One region of the Nocardia sp. BMG111209 genome, then DNA from elsewhere that is predicted to be linked to it. Evidence: riboswitches for the same ligand, from Rfam matches in the RefSeq annotation. Region 1 holds a riboswitch; the other holds the start of a gene.
The links. Region 1 has a riboswitch for S-adenosylmethionine ahead of G361_RS0137920 (rhodanese-like domain-containing protein). Riboswitches for the same ligand answer to the same signal wherever they lie in the genome.
Positions count from the first base shown of each region.

Region 1 (7,333 bases):
CCTGCTCCGCGGCCGATGCCGAGGTGAAGCCACCATCGGACTCCTCGGGTGTCTGCGAGTCGAGCTTCGGTGCCATACGGCGGAGTCTACCCCGCTTCTCCCTTCAACCCTTGGTGGGGCGGCGAGCCGATTTGCGGCTGAGGTCCGGGCGCGCAAGGGATTTGGCGGTATGTGCGCGATCGTCCGGGCATCCGGCCGTTCGGGTTATTCCCGGTGTTGCCGAGATCGCTCGGCGTGGAATGAAATTCGAATCGGCACAGAAACGAATCACCGAAAAGTGAATATTCGCAAGGCATTCCGATTGCACCGTGTGGAAAATTGCCCGAAAGAAAGGGTAGAGTCACCGACGCCTCCCGTCCCGAACGGGGGCGGCCCGTACCCATGGCCGTCCCTGTCAGGGAAAGGAGGTGAATGGGAGATGGTCGGAAAACACCGTAAGACGGTGGGTAAACACCGGAAAGGTGAGCCGGCGAACCGTGCAGCCAAGTTCTTTGCAAGCGCTGCAACGGCCGCCGTACTCATCTACACGTTCATTCGCGTGCAGCGAATGAACTGACCCATCCGGGCCGGGTGTCGTTCACAGCGGCACTCGGCCCGTCGTCACCAGGTGACGTGCACAGCATACCCGCCATTCGCCCGGCTGGGTAATGTTACCCAACTCGGTAATGTATGTGCGCGAGCGGAAAAGGTTTCAGTCCACCCACACCTGTTCGATCGGAGTCCCCGCGCTCGGCGGCGGAGTCGGAATGCCGCTCGGTGTGCGGGAGAAGCGCGGCGCCGGTGCGTGCTGGACGACGCCTTCGATCTCGATCAGGCTGCCGCGGGCGGTGAGGTGTTCGTTCTCCTCGGCCTCGGTGAAGGTGAGGATCGGGGTGACGCAGGCGTCGGTGCCGGCGAAGACGGCGGTCCATTCGTCGCGGGTGCGGCTCTTGAACTTCTCCGTGAACAGTTTCCGCAGCTGGTCCTGGGAGGCGGGGTCGAGTTGGTGGGGCAGGCCCTCCGGGTCGATCTCCAAGCCGCGCAACAGTTCCGCGTAGAACTGGCCCTCGATCGGGCCGACCGCCATGTAGCCGCCGTCGGAGGTCTCGTAGGTGTCGTAGAACGACATGCCGGTGTCGAGCAGGTTGGTGCCGCGCTCGTCGGACCACAGGCCCATGCCGCGCATACCCCAGATCATGTGCGAAAGGGCAAGGGCGCCATCGACCATCGCGGCATCGATCACCTGGCCGCGGCCGGACTTCGCCCGTTCGACCAGGGCCGCCAGCACACCCATCACGAGGAACATCGACCCACCGCCGAAGTCGCCCACCATGTTCAGCGGCGGCACCGGTCGTTCACCCTTGCGGCCGATGGCATTCAGCACACCGGTGAGGGAGATGTAGTTGATGTCGTGGCCCGCGCGGTCGGCCAGCGGGCCGGATTGGCCCCAGCCGGTCATCCGGCCGTACACCAGGCCGGGATTGCGCGCCAGGGTCGTCTCCGGGCCGAGGCCCATGCGCTCGGTGACGCCGGGGCGGAAGCCCTCGATCAGCACATCGGCCTTGTCGATGAGCGTCAGCACCTTCTCGATCTCGGCCGGATCCTTCAGATTGGCCTCGACGATGGTGCGGCCCCGCCACTGCGGCCGGTCCATGACGCCCGGCAGCATTCCGGGACGCTGGACCCGCACCACGTCGGCGCCCAGATCGGCCAGCAGCAGCGCCGCGTGCGGACCGGGGCCGATACCGGCCAGTTCGACAATCCTGATGCCCGCCAGCGGTCCCTGTTTCGCGGTGGATGGAGTGCTCACGACCTACCTCGGTTCGTCCTCGATGCCTACGTCCGGACCATAACGGACTGTTGGCATCCGGACAACAAGCCGGTCCGCCGGTCGGGACCGTGACGTTACTCGATGATCGGCAGCGGCCGGGTGTCGTCACCGGAGGGCAGTTCGTCGCGGTGCAGGCGGAGGGTGGACGGGCCGACGGCCGGTAGCGGCCGGGTGGTGGTGGCCGGGTCGGTGGGCACCGCCTTGACCGGCAGACCATAGAAGGCGCGGGCGTTGTCGTCCAGCACCCGGTACATATCGGTGCCGATGGTGTCGGCGATCAGGCCGATATCGGAGTCGCGGAAGGCGCGGCCGGTGCGGATGCCGGGCAGGTCGGTGCCGAACATCAGCGCCCGCGGGCTGACCGCGTGGATGCGGCGCAGCGCGCGGGGGACGTTCATCGCCACCCGGCCGAAGCCGGACGCCTTCACCTTGGCGCCGCGATCCACCAGATTCAGCAGGTAGGGCAGGCATTCGTCGGACATGCCCAGGTGGTCCACCGACAGCGCGGGCAGCTTGCTGATCACCGGTTGCAGCGAGCCCAGGGTGGATCCGTCGATGTAGAGCTCGACATGCCAGCGGACCAGGTCCCAGGCGCGGCGCGCCTGCTGGGTCAGGGTGACGATATCGCCGGCGGCGCGTTTCAGGTTGAATCGCAGCGCCCGCACGCCGTGGCGGTGCAGTTCCAGGATCTGCTCGTCGGTGGTGTCGGGGTGCAGATTGGTCACCCCGACCCAGCCCGGCCCGAGCTCGGTCAGCGCCGCCCGCAGGAAGCTCTGATCGGTGCCCTGGAACGAACCGCTGACCACCGCACCACCGTCGACATCGAAGTGCGCCATGCGCTTTCGATAGTCGGCGATGGTGTAGGGCGGCGGCAGGTAGCCCTCGTTCACGACCAACGGGAACCGCGGGTCGACGATGTGGAAATGGGCATCGAACACGTGATCAGCATGCCTCGAGACGGGGACGGATGGGGATCCGGGCGACTCGCCGGGGGGATGCCGGACGACTATCGATATCCGGTGATCAGCGCTTGTGCGGTTCGCTCGCCGCGAGCATTTCGTCTCGTTCGACGACCTTCACCCGCTCGCGGCCCTGCGGTTCGCCGAGGGCGCGTTCGTGGGCGTCGAGGCGGTACCAACCGGCCCAGGTGGTGAACGGGATGCCCTTGCTCTCCAGCCAGCCGGTCACCGCGTCCGGTTCCGGTTCCGGGGCGGGGGTGAAATTCGGGGCGTCGTCGAGCAGGCAGGCGATGGTCTCGTTCGCGTCGCCCTTGGTGTGACCGATCAGGCCGACCGGGCCGCGCTTGATCCAGCCGGTGACATAGGTGCCGGGCAGGTAGCGGCCGTCGCCGTCGGCGTGCTCGTCGGCCAGCACCCGGCCGGCCTCGTTCGGGACGGTGCCCGCCTGGTCGTCGAACGGCAGCTGGGCGATGTTCTGCGACAGGTAGCCGACGGCGCGGTAGACCGCCTGCACGTCCCAGGTGTTGAACTCGCCGGTGCCCTTCACGTTGCCGGTGCCGTCGAGCGCGGTGCGTTCGGTGCGCAGGCCCGCGACCTTGCCGTGCTCGTCGCCGAGGATCTCCGCGGGGCTCTCGAAGAAGTGCAGGAACAACTTGTGCGGGCGAGCGCCGACGTCGCGGATGGCCCACTGCTCGAGGGTGTTGCAGACCATATCGGCCTGCTTCGAATGCCGGCGCGCGGCTTCCGAACCCTCGTCGTAGTCGATGTCCTCCGGGTCGACGATGACCTCGATATTGGGAGAGTGGTCCAGTTCCCGCAGCTCGAGCGGGGTGAACTTGGCCTGCGCGGGACCGCGGCGGCCGAATACGTGGACCTCGAGGGCCTTGTTGGCGCGCAGGCCCGCGTAGACGTTCGGCGGGATCTCCGTCGGGAGCAGTTCGTCACCGGTCTTGGCGAGGACGCGCGCGACGTCGAGGGCGACGTTGCCGACGCCGAGGACGGCGACCTTCTCGGCCTCCAGGGGCCAGCTGCGGGGGACGTCGGGGTGGCCGTCGTACCAGGAGACGAAATCCGCGGCGCCGAAGGAGCCCTCCAGATCGATGCCCTGGATCGGGAGGGCGCGGTCGGCGTTGGCGCCGGTGGAGAAGATGACCGCGTCGTAGAACCTGCGCAGATCCTCGAGGGTGATGTCGCTGCCGTAGTCGATGTTGCCGAGCAGGCGGACCTGCGGCTTGTCGAGAACCTTGTGCAGCGCGGTGACGATGCCCTTGATCCGCGGATGGTCCGGCGCGACGCCGTAGCGGATCAGGCCGAACGGTGCGGGCATCCGCTCGTACAGATCGATGCTCACCTCGGCATCGGACTTCATCAAGGCGTCGGCGGCATAGATGCCCGCCGGTCCGGCACCCACGATGGCGATGCGCAACGGGCGATCCGCACTCTGTCGATCGGCGCTGTGTTCGGTCATTCTCAGGCGCACCCTCTGGTTGGAAACTCTGGTCTCAGCCGTCTTTCTTAGCTTAGGCTAAGTTGACGCTCGGACGGGCTCCCCCCGGCGTCCCCGACATCCCATCGATGCTGCATCGTTGCTGCAAGGATCCGGTTGGCGCCGCGGCGGCCGCCAGTTCCCGAAGATTCTATCGGTGACGGCTATCGCCTCCGTTCCCCCGCCCCCGGCGGGAAATGCCGGGCGTGACTCCCGACACACCGGGCGACCAGGGATGATCAATGCCATGACCACGCCCGACGAGGAACCCGTCGTCATCGATCAGCGGGAAAAGACCCGGTCCGCCCTGCCTTTCCTGGCGGCCTTCGCGATCGCCCTGGTGGTGCTCGTGGCCGTGGTGGTCCTCGAGGCGACCCGGCCCGCCGAGAGAAACCTCACAGATTCCGACAAGATGGCCACCGCGGTGCGCGATTACGCCGACGCCTGGAACGCCGCCGATCCCGCGAAGCTGACCGCGGCGGCCTGTGCCGGATTCGATCCGGCGCGTTCGCCGCTCGCCGCCGCCGCGGGGAAGAAGGTCGATCTCGTCCGGCTCGCCGATCCGAGTATCGACGGCGATCACGGCAAGGTGACCGTGACCGGTTCGGTGGACGGGAAGGAGTCGTCGGGCACCTGGTCGCTGACCCGCTCCGGCGGGGTCTGGCGCGTGTGCGATTGAGGCCGTCGGAGTTTGACAGGCAACCCGATCACCGGGCAATCTCTTTGCAGGTCATGAGTACCAGCGTCAAGCCCCGGCTCGCTGGTCGGCAACCCTCTTTCGCGGCGGGGTGCTCCGGGTGACGACCTGGCCGCGCACCGGCTCCCGGTGCGGCAAGTGCGGATTCTCGAGGAGGTTCGACAGATGAGCTACGCAGGCGATATCACCCCACTGCAGGCGTGGGAATTGTTGCGGGACAACCCGGATGCGGTGCTGGTGGATGTGCGCACCGAGGCCGAGTGGCGGTTCGTCGGGGTGCCCGACACCGCCTCGATCGACCGGCCGACGGCGCTGATCGAATGGGTCGATCTCGGTGGCGCGCGCAACGAGGCCTTCGTCGATCAGCTGAAGCAGGCGCTCGCCGGGCGCGCCGAGGGCAGCGATGCCCCGGTCGTCTTCCTCTGCCGTTCCGGTCAGCGGTCGATCGGCGCGGCGACGGCGGCCACCGCGGCCGGCTTCGCCCCGTCCTACAACGTGCTCGAGGGTTTCGAGGGCGCGCTGGACGAGCAGGCCCATCGTGGCGCCGCCGGCTGGCGGGCGCATGGACTGCCGTGGCGGCAGTCGTGATCGCGGCGGAAACCGAAGGGAGACAGGCATGATCACGGGTGGAGCGTTCGAGAAGCCGTTGCCCTCGGGTGTCGGCCCGGCGACGCTGGGAGTCCGGGGTGGACTGCGGCGCTCCGGTTTCGAGGAGACCTCCGAGGCGCTGTATCTGTCGTCCGGATTCGTCTACGAGAGCGCCGAGGCGGCCGAGGCCGCGTTCACCGGCGACGTCGAGCACTTCGTCTACTCCCGCTACGGCAATCCGACGGTCGCGATGTTCGAGGAGCGGCTGCGCCTGCTCGAGGGCGCCGAGGCCTGTTTCGCCACCGCCAGCGGCATGTCGGCGGTGTTCACCGCACTGGCCGCGCTGCTCGCCGCGGGCGATCGGCTGGTGGCCGCGCGCAGCCTGTTCGGCTCCTGTTTCGTGGTGTGCAACGAGATCCTGCCGCGCTGGGGTGTGGAGACCGTCTTCGTCGACGGTGAGGATCTGGACCAGTGGGAGCAGGCGCTGTCGGTGCCGACCACCGCGGTGTTCTTCGAGACCCCGTCCAATCCGATGCAGACCCTGGTCGATGTGCGCCGGGTCACCGAACTGTCGCACGCCGCGGGCGCGAAGGTGGTGCTGGACAACGTCTTCGCGACCCCGCTGTTGCAGCGCAGCCTGCCGCTGGGTGCGGATGTGGTGGTGTACTCCGGCACCAAGCACATCGACGGTCAGGGCCGGGTGCTCGGCGGGGCCATCCTCGGTGCGAAGGACTACATCGACGGCCCGGTCAAGAACCTCATGCGGCACACCGGTCCGGCGCTGAGCCCCTTCAACGCGTGGACGCTGCTCAAGGGCCTGGAGACGATGCCGCTGCGCGTGATGCAGTCGGCCACCTCGGCGCTGCGGATCGCGGAGTTCCTGGAACAGCATCCGGCCGTGTCCTGGACGAAATACCCGTTCCTGCAGTCACATCCGCAGTACGATCTGGCGCGCAGTCAGATGAGCGGCGGCGGTACGGTCGTCACCTTCGAACTGGCGGCCAATCCGGACGAGGGCAAGAAGCGCGCCTTCGAGGTGCTCAATCGCCTTCGCATCGTGGACATCTCGAACAACCTCGGTGATTCCAAGACCCTCATCACCCATCCGGCGACCACCACGCATCGCGCGATGGGTGCGGAAGGCCGTGCGGCCGTGGGGATCACGGACGGCGTGCTGCGGATCTCGGTGGGCCTGGAGGATATCGACGATCTGCTCGGCGATCTGGATCACGCGCTGGGCTGAGCCGGTACCGGTGGCGTTCGCGTCCGGCGGACGCCACCGAATCCCTCAGCCGGCGAACGGATTCGAGGTGCGGCCGACCAGATCGGCCACCGAATCCAGCACCACCGTGGGGCGGTAGGGGAACTGTTCGAACGAGGCGCGGGTGGAGATGCCCGACATCACCAGGATCGTCCGCATCCCCGCCTCCAGCCCGGCGATCACATCGGTGTCCATCCGGTCGCCGATCATCACCGTGGACTGCGAATGAGCGCCGATGCGGCGCAACGCCGATCGCATCATCAGCGGATTCGGCTTGCCGACGTAGTACGGTTCGCGCCCGGTGGCCCGGGTGATCAGCGCCGCCACCGAACCGGTCGCGGGCAGCAGGCCCTCGCGCGACGGTCCGGTCGCGTCCGGATTGGTCGCGATGAAGCGGGCGCCGCGGTCGACCAGGCGGATCGCGGTGGTGATGGCCTCGAAGGAATACGTGCGGGTCTCGCCGAGCACCACATAGTCCGGATCGCTGTCGGTGAGTACGTAGCCGATCTCGTGCAGCGCGGTGGTGAGGCCG
Region 1 is NZ_KB907309.1:1,466,357-1,473,689, forward strand. It holds gene G361_RS0137895 (hypothetical protein) at 1-76, opposite strand, end outside; gene G361_RS0137900 (CaiB/BaiF CoA-transferase family protein) at 692-1,789, opposite strand; gene G361_RS0137905 (amidohydrolase) at 1,885-2,748, opposite strand; gene G361_RS0137910 (FAD-dependent oxidoreductase) at 2,834-4,237, opposite strand; gene G361_RS47580 (hypothetical protein) at 4,503-4,934, shown strand; SAM riboswitch class IV at 4,984-5,099, shown strand; gene G361_RS0137920 (rhodanese-like domain-containing protein) at 5,118-5,540, shown strand; gene G361_RS0137925 (O-succinylhomoserine sulfhydrylase) at 5,569-6,783, shown strand; gene G361_RS0137930 (HAD-IIA family hydrolase) at 6,829-7,333, opposite strand, start outside.

Region 2 (7,333 bases), 790 kb from region 1:
CTTGGTGACGTAGACGGTGCCGAGGAAATTGGTTTCGATCTGCCGGCGGAAGACCTCCAGTGTGGTGTCCTCCAGTGCGACGCGGTCGCCCTGACCGGCATTGTTGACCACGACATCCAGGCGGCCGAAGGCGGCGACGCCGTTGGCGACAGCTGTTTCGGCGGCGGCCGGGTCGGTGACGTCCAGCGCCTCGACGTGGATGCGGTCGCCGTACTTCTCGGCGAGGTCGTCGAGCGAGCGCGGGTTGCGGGCGGTGGCGACCACGCGGTGACCGGCGTCCAGCGCCTGCTCGACGATCTGACGGCCGAGCCCGCGCGAAGAACCGGTGACGAAGAATACCGAGCTCACGGTGGTGAGTCCTCTCTGACGGGTAACGCAATGTGCTTGCGTTATAGACGATAGGCCGATCCCACGGTTAAGTCAATGGCCTTGCGTTATCGTGTGGGGGTGGGTTCGACGAGGCAACGCGCCCGATCGGTGCAGGACAAGGAACTGCGGAAAACCGCGCTGCTGGCGGCCGCGCGGGAGCTGGCGGTGGAGCAGGGGGTGCGCGAGGTCACGCTGACCGCGGTGACCGCGCGGGTCGGGCTGCATCCCTCCGCCTTGCGGCGGTATTTCGAATCGCGGGAGGAGCTGCTGCTCGAACTCGCGCAGGACGGGTGGGCGGACTGGCGGGACGGGCTGCTGGCCGAGCTCGGTGCGGCGCGTGGCCTGGAGGCCGACCGGATCGCCGTCCTCGTCGCCGAGTCGATGGTGCGGTTGCCGCTGTTCTGCGATCTGCTCACCCACGTCGCCCTGAGTCTGGAGGGTGCGGTGCGGATCGAGCGGGCGCGGCAGTACAAGTTCGCCGCCGGCAGCGCCTACGACGCGATGGTCGCGGCCGTGGTCGCGGCGTCCGCCGACCTCGACAAGGTCGCGGCGCAGCTCGTGCTGACGGGTGCGATGACCATCGGGGCGTACCTGTACCAGCTGTCCCAGCCGACCGAGACGCTGCGCCGGCTGTACGAGGAGCAACCGCGGTGGGCGCACAGCGCATTGCGTTTCCGCGAGCAGCTCACGACGCTGCTCACGGCCGTCGCCGTGGGTGCGCGGCCGAGTGTGCGGCGGACCACCGGCGAGCCGCTACCGGACGTGGTCGTCGAGGAGTGAGTGCGGCTCCCGGTTGCCGTGGGAATGCCGTTGCGGTGGTGTCGGATTCGATCGCCCGGTCGGCGGGGCACAGCTTGCCCCTCTACTCTGGTGCCATGCGCAGGTCGTTGCCTCCGGTCGCATCTCGGGTGTCGGACACGCTCATCGCACGTGGGCATCACGGGGTGATCATCACGCAAACCGAGCCCACGCATTCCGCTGAACAGGCGGCGCGGGCGCTCGGGGTGGACGTCGGCGCGATCACGGAGTCGATGGTGTACCTGCTCGACGACGAACCGGTGTTGCTGCTGGTTTCCGGGGCGCACGGGGTGGATCTGGCCCGGACCGGGGACCGGCTGGAAGGGACGCTGACGCCCGCCCCGGCGGCGACCGCCCGGGAGGTGACCGGGCAGCCGATCGGCGGTATCGCGCCGGTGGGCCATCCCACGAATCTGCCCACCTACGTGGACAATGCGCTGTCGGAATACCGGGAGCTGTGGGCGGCCGGAGGCCATCCGAACACCGTCTTCCGCACCTCGTTCCCGGAGTTGGTGCGGATCACCGCGGGGCTGTCGATCGACGTCGACTAGGCGGTGTGACGCCGGTCATCCGTCCTCCCGGCGAGGGTCGCGATCGCGCGACGTAGTTTGGAACTGTGAGCAGATCTCCCGACGCGGAACTACGGGCGTCCGTGGGCTCGGACGGCATTCCGGCCGAGCAGTACCGGTCGGCCATGCGGCATTATCCGGCCGGTGTGACCATCGTCACGCTCGCGGGTGCGGACGGGCCGGTGGGGTTCACCGCCACCTCGTTCGCCTCGCTGTCGCTCGAGCCGCCGCTGATCTCGTTCAACATCGCGCACACCTCCTCCAGCATCGCGTCGATGCTGGGCGCGGATTCGCTGGTCGTGCACTTCCTCGGCGAGCATCAGCAGGAGCTGGCGCGGCGGTTCTCCCGGGAGGCCGGACAGCGGTTCAGCGAACCCGCGCTGTGGACCACGCTCGACTCCGGCGAGCCGGTGCTGCACGGGACGCCGCTCTGGGTGCGGGCGACCGTGTGGGAACGTTTCGCGATCGGTGACCACACCCTGGTCGTGGGCCTGGTGACCCGGGTGCACGACGAGACCGGCGCCGCGCCCCTGGCCGCGCCGCTGCTGTACTACAACGGCGCCTATCACCGGGCCACCGCCCTGGACTGATCAGGCCGCCGACGCCGCGGTGCCGATGCCCAGCGCCGTCAGCACGCCCGCGCTGATCTGTTCCAGCCGGGCCCGGGTGCGCGGCCGCCGCAGCAGTTCGATCGCGCGGGCGGCCAGCGTCGCCAGCAGTACCATCTCGACGGCGGCGACCGTCGATTCGATCGCGCCGAGCGCCAGCGCGTTCAGGAAGGTGACCGTCGTGAGGAACTGCGGGAGCACCGCCAGATAGAACAATCCGACCTTCGGATTCAGCAGGCACGACAGCAGGCCCGCGCTGAATGCGGACGGCACGGTCGCCGTGCTGGCCCGGGTGTCCGCCGGCTCGCCGTCCGCGCGGGCCCGGCGATGTTCGATCAGCGTCCGAATTCCGAGATATATCAAGTAGATTCCGCCGACCACCTTCACCGCGCGGTAGGCGGTCGCAGATTGCTCGAGCAGGGCCGCCACCCCGGCCGCGACCACGGTTGCCCAGACGATGCCACCGACCGCGGAACCGAGCGCCGCCGCGATCCCGTGCCGGCGCCCGGCGATCGAGAAGCGCAGGACCAGGAAGGTGTCCGGGCCGGGGGTGATGGCCAGCAGTACGCACAGTCCGGTGAATCCGAGCAGCAGGGAGACGGTCACCGTTCGATATAAGCGCAGGTCGGATCGGGATGGCAAGGCGATTACGGCGAGTCCCCCCGGACATGCGCGGCGACACGTCCGAATCTTGACAAGGGTTCGGGCCAGTGCCTATCTTCAGCTCAGGTCATGAGTGCCAGCGTCAAGCCCCGGCTTGCTGGCCGGCAACCCTCCTCCGCGGCGGGGTGCTCCGGGTGACGACCGGGCCGCAGCCCGACCGGGCTCGGCAAGCGCGGACTCCGACTTTTTTCCTCGTCGTTTCCGGAGTCCCCGAACCGAAGGGATTGCGTGATGACCGCTGTTCTCGACCCGACCTGTGCCGCCCAGGTATCCGGCGCCGACCTGCAGGTTCCGCTGGTGTCCGGTGGCACCGTGCGCTACGCGAATTTCGACTACGCCGCCAGCGCCCCGGCCCTGGCACAGGTCACCGACCGGGTGTCGGAGTTGCTGCCCTACTACGCGAGCGTGCATCGCGGGGCCGGATACGCCTCGCGGATCTCCACCGACTGCTACGAGGCCGCCCGGACCTCGGTGTCCCGGTTCCTGGGCTGTACCGACGACCAGGTCGTGGTGTTCACCCGCAACACCACGGACTCGCTGAACCTGCTGGCCGCCTGCGTACCCGGCGATACCGTGGTGCTCGACATCGAACATCACGCCAACTTCCTGCCGTGGCTGCGGCACGGGCGGCGGGTGGTCCGGGCCGCCGACACCGTGGCCGAGACGATCCGCCGGGTGGTCGCGGAGCTGTGTACCAAACCCGCTGCGCTGCTTGCCATCACGGGTGCGTCGAACGTCACCGGTGAGGTGCTGCCGCTGGAACGGCTCGCGACCGTCGCGCACGAGTGCGGGGCCCGAATCCTGGTGGATGCCGCGCAATTGGCGCCGCATCGGCGAATCGACCTGCGGCACAGCGGAATCGACTACCTCGCCTTTTCCGGGCACAAGCTGTACGCGCCGTTCGGCGCGGGAGTGCTGGTGGGCCGCCGGGATTGGCTGGATGCCGCCGAGCCGTACCTGGCCGGCGGCGGGGCGGTCCGAGAGGTCCGCACGACCGGTGTCGACTGGGCGCCCGCGCCGCAGCGGCACGAGGCCGGATCGCCGAATGTCCTCGGCGTGGCGGCCCTGGCCGCGGCCTGTGATGCGCTCACCGAACTGCAGGAGCGGGCCACCGAACACGAGCGGCGGCTGGCGATCCGGCTGCGCGAGGGGCTGGGCGGTATCGCGGGGGTGCGCTTCCTGCGCATCTGGTCGGACAGCGCCGACAGCGTCGGCATCGTGACCTTCACCCTCGACGGTGTCGAACCGGGCCGGGTGGCGGCGTATCTGTCCGCCGAACACGGGATCGGGGTGCGCGACGGCCGATTCTGCGCGCATCCGCTGCTCGCCCGGCTCGGCGTCGACGGCGCGATCCGGGCCAGTATCGGCCTGGGCACCACCGCGGCCGATGTGGATCGTCTGGTCGACGCGATCGATGTGCTGGTGCGGCGGGGGCCGTCGTGGGAGTACACGTGCGCGGACGGCCACTGGAATCCCCAGCCGGAGACCCGGCCACGGCTGACCGCTCAGGACGCCGGCGGTGCGGCGCCGTGTTCCTTCTGAACGGTCAGAACACCAGATAGCGTTCGGCGAGCTGCTCCACCAGCGGGTCGTCGTCGGCGACCGACTCCAGTGCGTCGAGGTCGGTCGCCACGGCGACCAGACGGGGATCGTCCAGGTCCGGATCGTAGGGCCCGTCCTCCCGGAGCTGTCGCATCAACTTCTCGCGCACCCGGTTCTTCAGGGAATCGATCATGCCGTCAGCATGCCCAGTACCGGGCGGATGTCACGGTCACCACGCCGTCGGCCGGGTCACACCGGCGCCAGCCAGCTGCCCCACGGCGTGTTGCGCAGCACACTGAACACCGCCAGCAGCGCCAGCGACACCGCGAGGGTGATCGGACCGGCGTGGAACGGGAACGGCCGGCGCCGGCCGTTCCATCGGTTCACCACCAGGTGCACCCACCACACCACGAACGCCACCGTCAGCGGGAGCAGCAGGATATTGCTGTGGATCGCGTCGAGTACGTGACCCTCGCTGAGGTTGTGCATCGCGCGCAGCCCGCCGCACCCCGGGCACCAATACCCGGTCAGCGCGTAGAACGGGCAGTAGCCGTAGGAGCCGGAGACGTGCGGATCGCGGAAGTGCAGGACCGCGACGGCGGCGGCGAGCCCGCCGGCGATGAGGGCCGGCTGCCCCAGAGTGACCCAGCCGGTGCGGGTTTCGGCCGGCGGTGCGGCTGCGGTGTCCACAGTCGTCCACGGTAGCGAGGGCAGGCCGGGTCTCGCCAGGTGGTTCCGATCCCGCGATCCGGCACCGACCCTTGACAGACTAGAACTTGTTCTAAAGACTGCTCTGTGACGGTCGTCACGCCGCTCCGGTGGGGTGGGTGAGTTCGTCGGTACGCCAAGGCTTTTCGAGCACAGCTCGGGCGCGCACGGTCGGTCGGAGGAGGAACCCCGCAATGATTCTGGACAACTTCCGTGTGGACGGCCGGGTCGCCGTCGTCACCGGCGCCGGGCGCGGGATCGGCGCCGCGGCCGCGCTGGGCCTGGCCGAGGCCGGGGCCGATGTGCTGATCGCCGCGCGCACGGCCGAACAGCTCGAGGAGGTCGCGGGCAAGATCCGCGCGCTGGGCCGCCGGGTGGTGACCGTAGCCGCCGATCTCTCCGATCTGGACGCGGTCGCGGGGCTGGCGGAGACCGCGGCCGCCGAACTCGGGCGGATCGATATCGTCGTCAACAACGTCGGCGGGACCGCACCCAACACTTTCCTGACCACGACGCCGGGATATCTGGAGCGGGCGTTCCACTTCAACGTCGCCACCGCGCACGCGCTGACCCGCGCGGCGGTGCCGCACATGCTGACCGGGGGCGGCGGATCGGTGGTCAACATCTCCTCGATGATGGGCCGCACGCCGGGCCGGGGCTATCTCGCCTACGGCACCGCCAAGGCCGCGCTGGCGCACTGGACGCGGCTGGCCGCCACCGATCTGGCCCCGCGGATCCGGGTGAACGCGATCGCGGTCGGCTCGGTGCTCACCTCCGCGCTGGACGTGGTCGCCTCGCAACCGGCGATCAAGGAGACGATGGAGACCGCCACGCCGCTGCACCGGCTGGGCGAGCCGTGGGAGATCGCGGCGGGCATCGTGTATCTGTCGTCACCGGCCGGTGGCTACATCACGGGTAAGGTGCTCGAGATCGACGGCGGCATCGAACAACCCAACCTGGACCTCGGTCTTCCCGATCTGTGACAGGAGTTTTCGGATGTCCGCACCGACCTACCGCGTAGTGCAATGGAGTACCGGCAATGTCGGCCGCCGGTCGCTGCGATCCATCATCGCGCGGCCGGAGCTGGAACTCGTCGGGGTCTGGGTGTCCTCCGACGCCAAGGCCGGTCTCGATGCCGGTGAGCTGGCGGGCCTGGATCGCGAGATCGGCGTCGCCGCCACCACCGACGCGCAGGCCCTGCTCGATCTGAAGCCCGATTGCATCGTGCACACCGCGATGGCCGACGACCGGCTGGCCGAGGCGGTGGAGGATCTGAAGACCTTCCTGCGCGCGGGTATCAACGTGGTGTCGTCGAGCCCGGTCTTCCTGCAGTTCCCGTACGGGACCGTGCCGCCCGAACTGATCGATCCGGTGCTCGAGGCGGCCGAGGCCGGCGGGGCGTCGTTGTGGGTGAACGGCATCGATCCGGGCTGGGCCAACGACTGGCTGCCACTGCTGCTGTCCAGCGGCAGCGAGCGCATCGACACCATCGTGTGCTCGGAGATCCTGGACTACTCCACCTACGACAATCCGAAGGTGCTGTTCGACATCATGGGCTTCGGCCGGCCGATGGGTGCGGGGGACGAACTGCCGCTGCTGTTGCAGCCGGGCGTGCTGACGCTGGCCTGGGGCAGTGTGATCCGCCAGCTGGCCGCCGCGCTGGATGTGGAACTCGACGAGGTGACCCAGGACTTCCAGCGCCTGCCCGCGCCGGAGCCGATCGGGATCGGCGCGCACACCGTCGAATCCGGCACCGCGGCCGCGCTGCGCTTCCGGGTCAGCGGCGTGCGGGGCGCGCGCGAGGTGCTGGTGCTCGAACATGTCACCCGGTTGCATCCCGATCTGGCGCCGGACTGGCCGCAGCCCGCCGGGCACGGCGGCTATCGCGTGGAGATCCTGGGCGATCCCGACTACGTGCTGGACCTGCAACTGTCCAGCAACGGTGACCACGCCCTCGGCGGCGTGGTCGGCACGGCCGCCCGCCTCGTGAGCGCGGTGCCCGCGGTCGTGCAGGCGCGGCCCGGACTGCTCACCGCCGTCGATCTGCCGCTGACCACGGGGCGTGGACTGGTGCGC
Region 2 is NZ_KB907309.1:680,949-688,281, reverse strand. It holds gene G361_RS0134350 (SDR family NAD(P)-dependent oxidoreductase) at 1-348, opposite strand, end outside; gene G361_RS0134345 (TetR family transcriptional regulator) at 448-1,149, shown strand; gene G361_RS0134340 (YbaK/EbsC family protein) at 1,245-1,718, shown strand; gene G361_RS0134335 (flavin reductase family protein) at 1,862-2,326, shown strand; gene G361_RS0134330 (LysE family translocator) at 2,327-2,950, opposite strand; SAM riboswitch class IV at 3,073-3,186, shown strand; gene G361_RS0134325 (aminotransferase class V-fold PLP-dependent enzyme) at 3,239-4,549, shown strand; gene G361_RS0134320 (hypothetical protein) at 4,554-4,742, opposite strand; gene G361_RS0134315 (DUF2752 domain-containing protein) at 4,799-5,239, opposite strand; gene G361_RS0134310 (SDR family oxidoreductase) at 5,452-6,240, shown strand; gene G361_RS0134305 (diacylglycerol kinase) at 6,254-7,333, shown strand, end outside.
Region 2: linked by a shared signal. The riboswitch ahead of G361_RS0134325 (aminotransferase class V-fold PLP-dependent enzyme) and the one ahead of G361_RS0137920 (rhodanese-like domain-containing protein) in region 1 are both predicted to bind S-adenosylmethionine.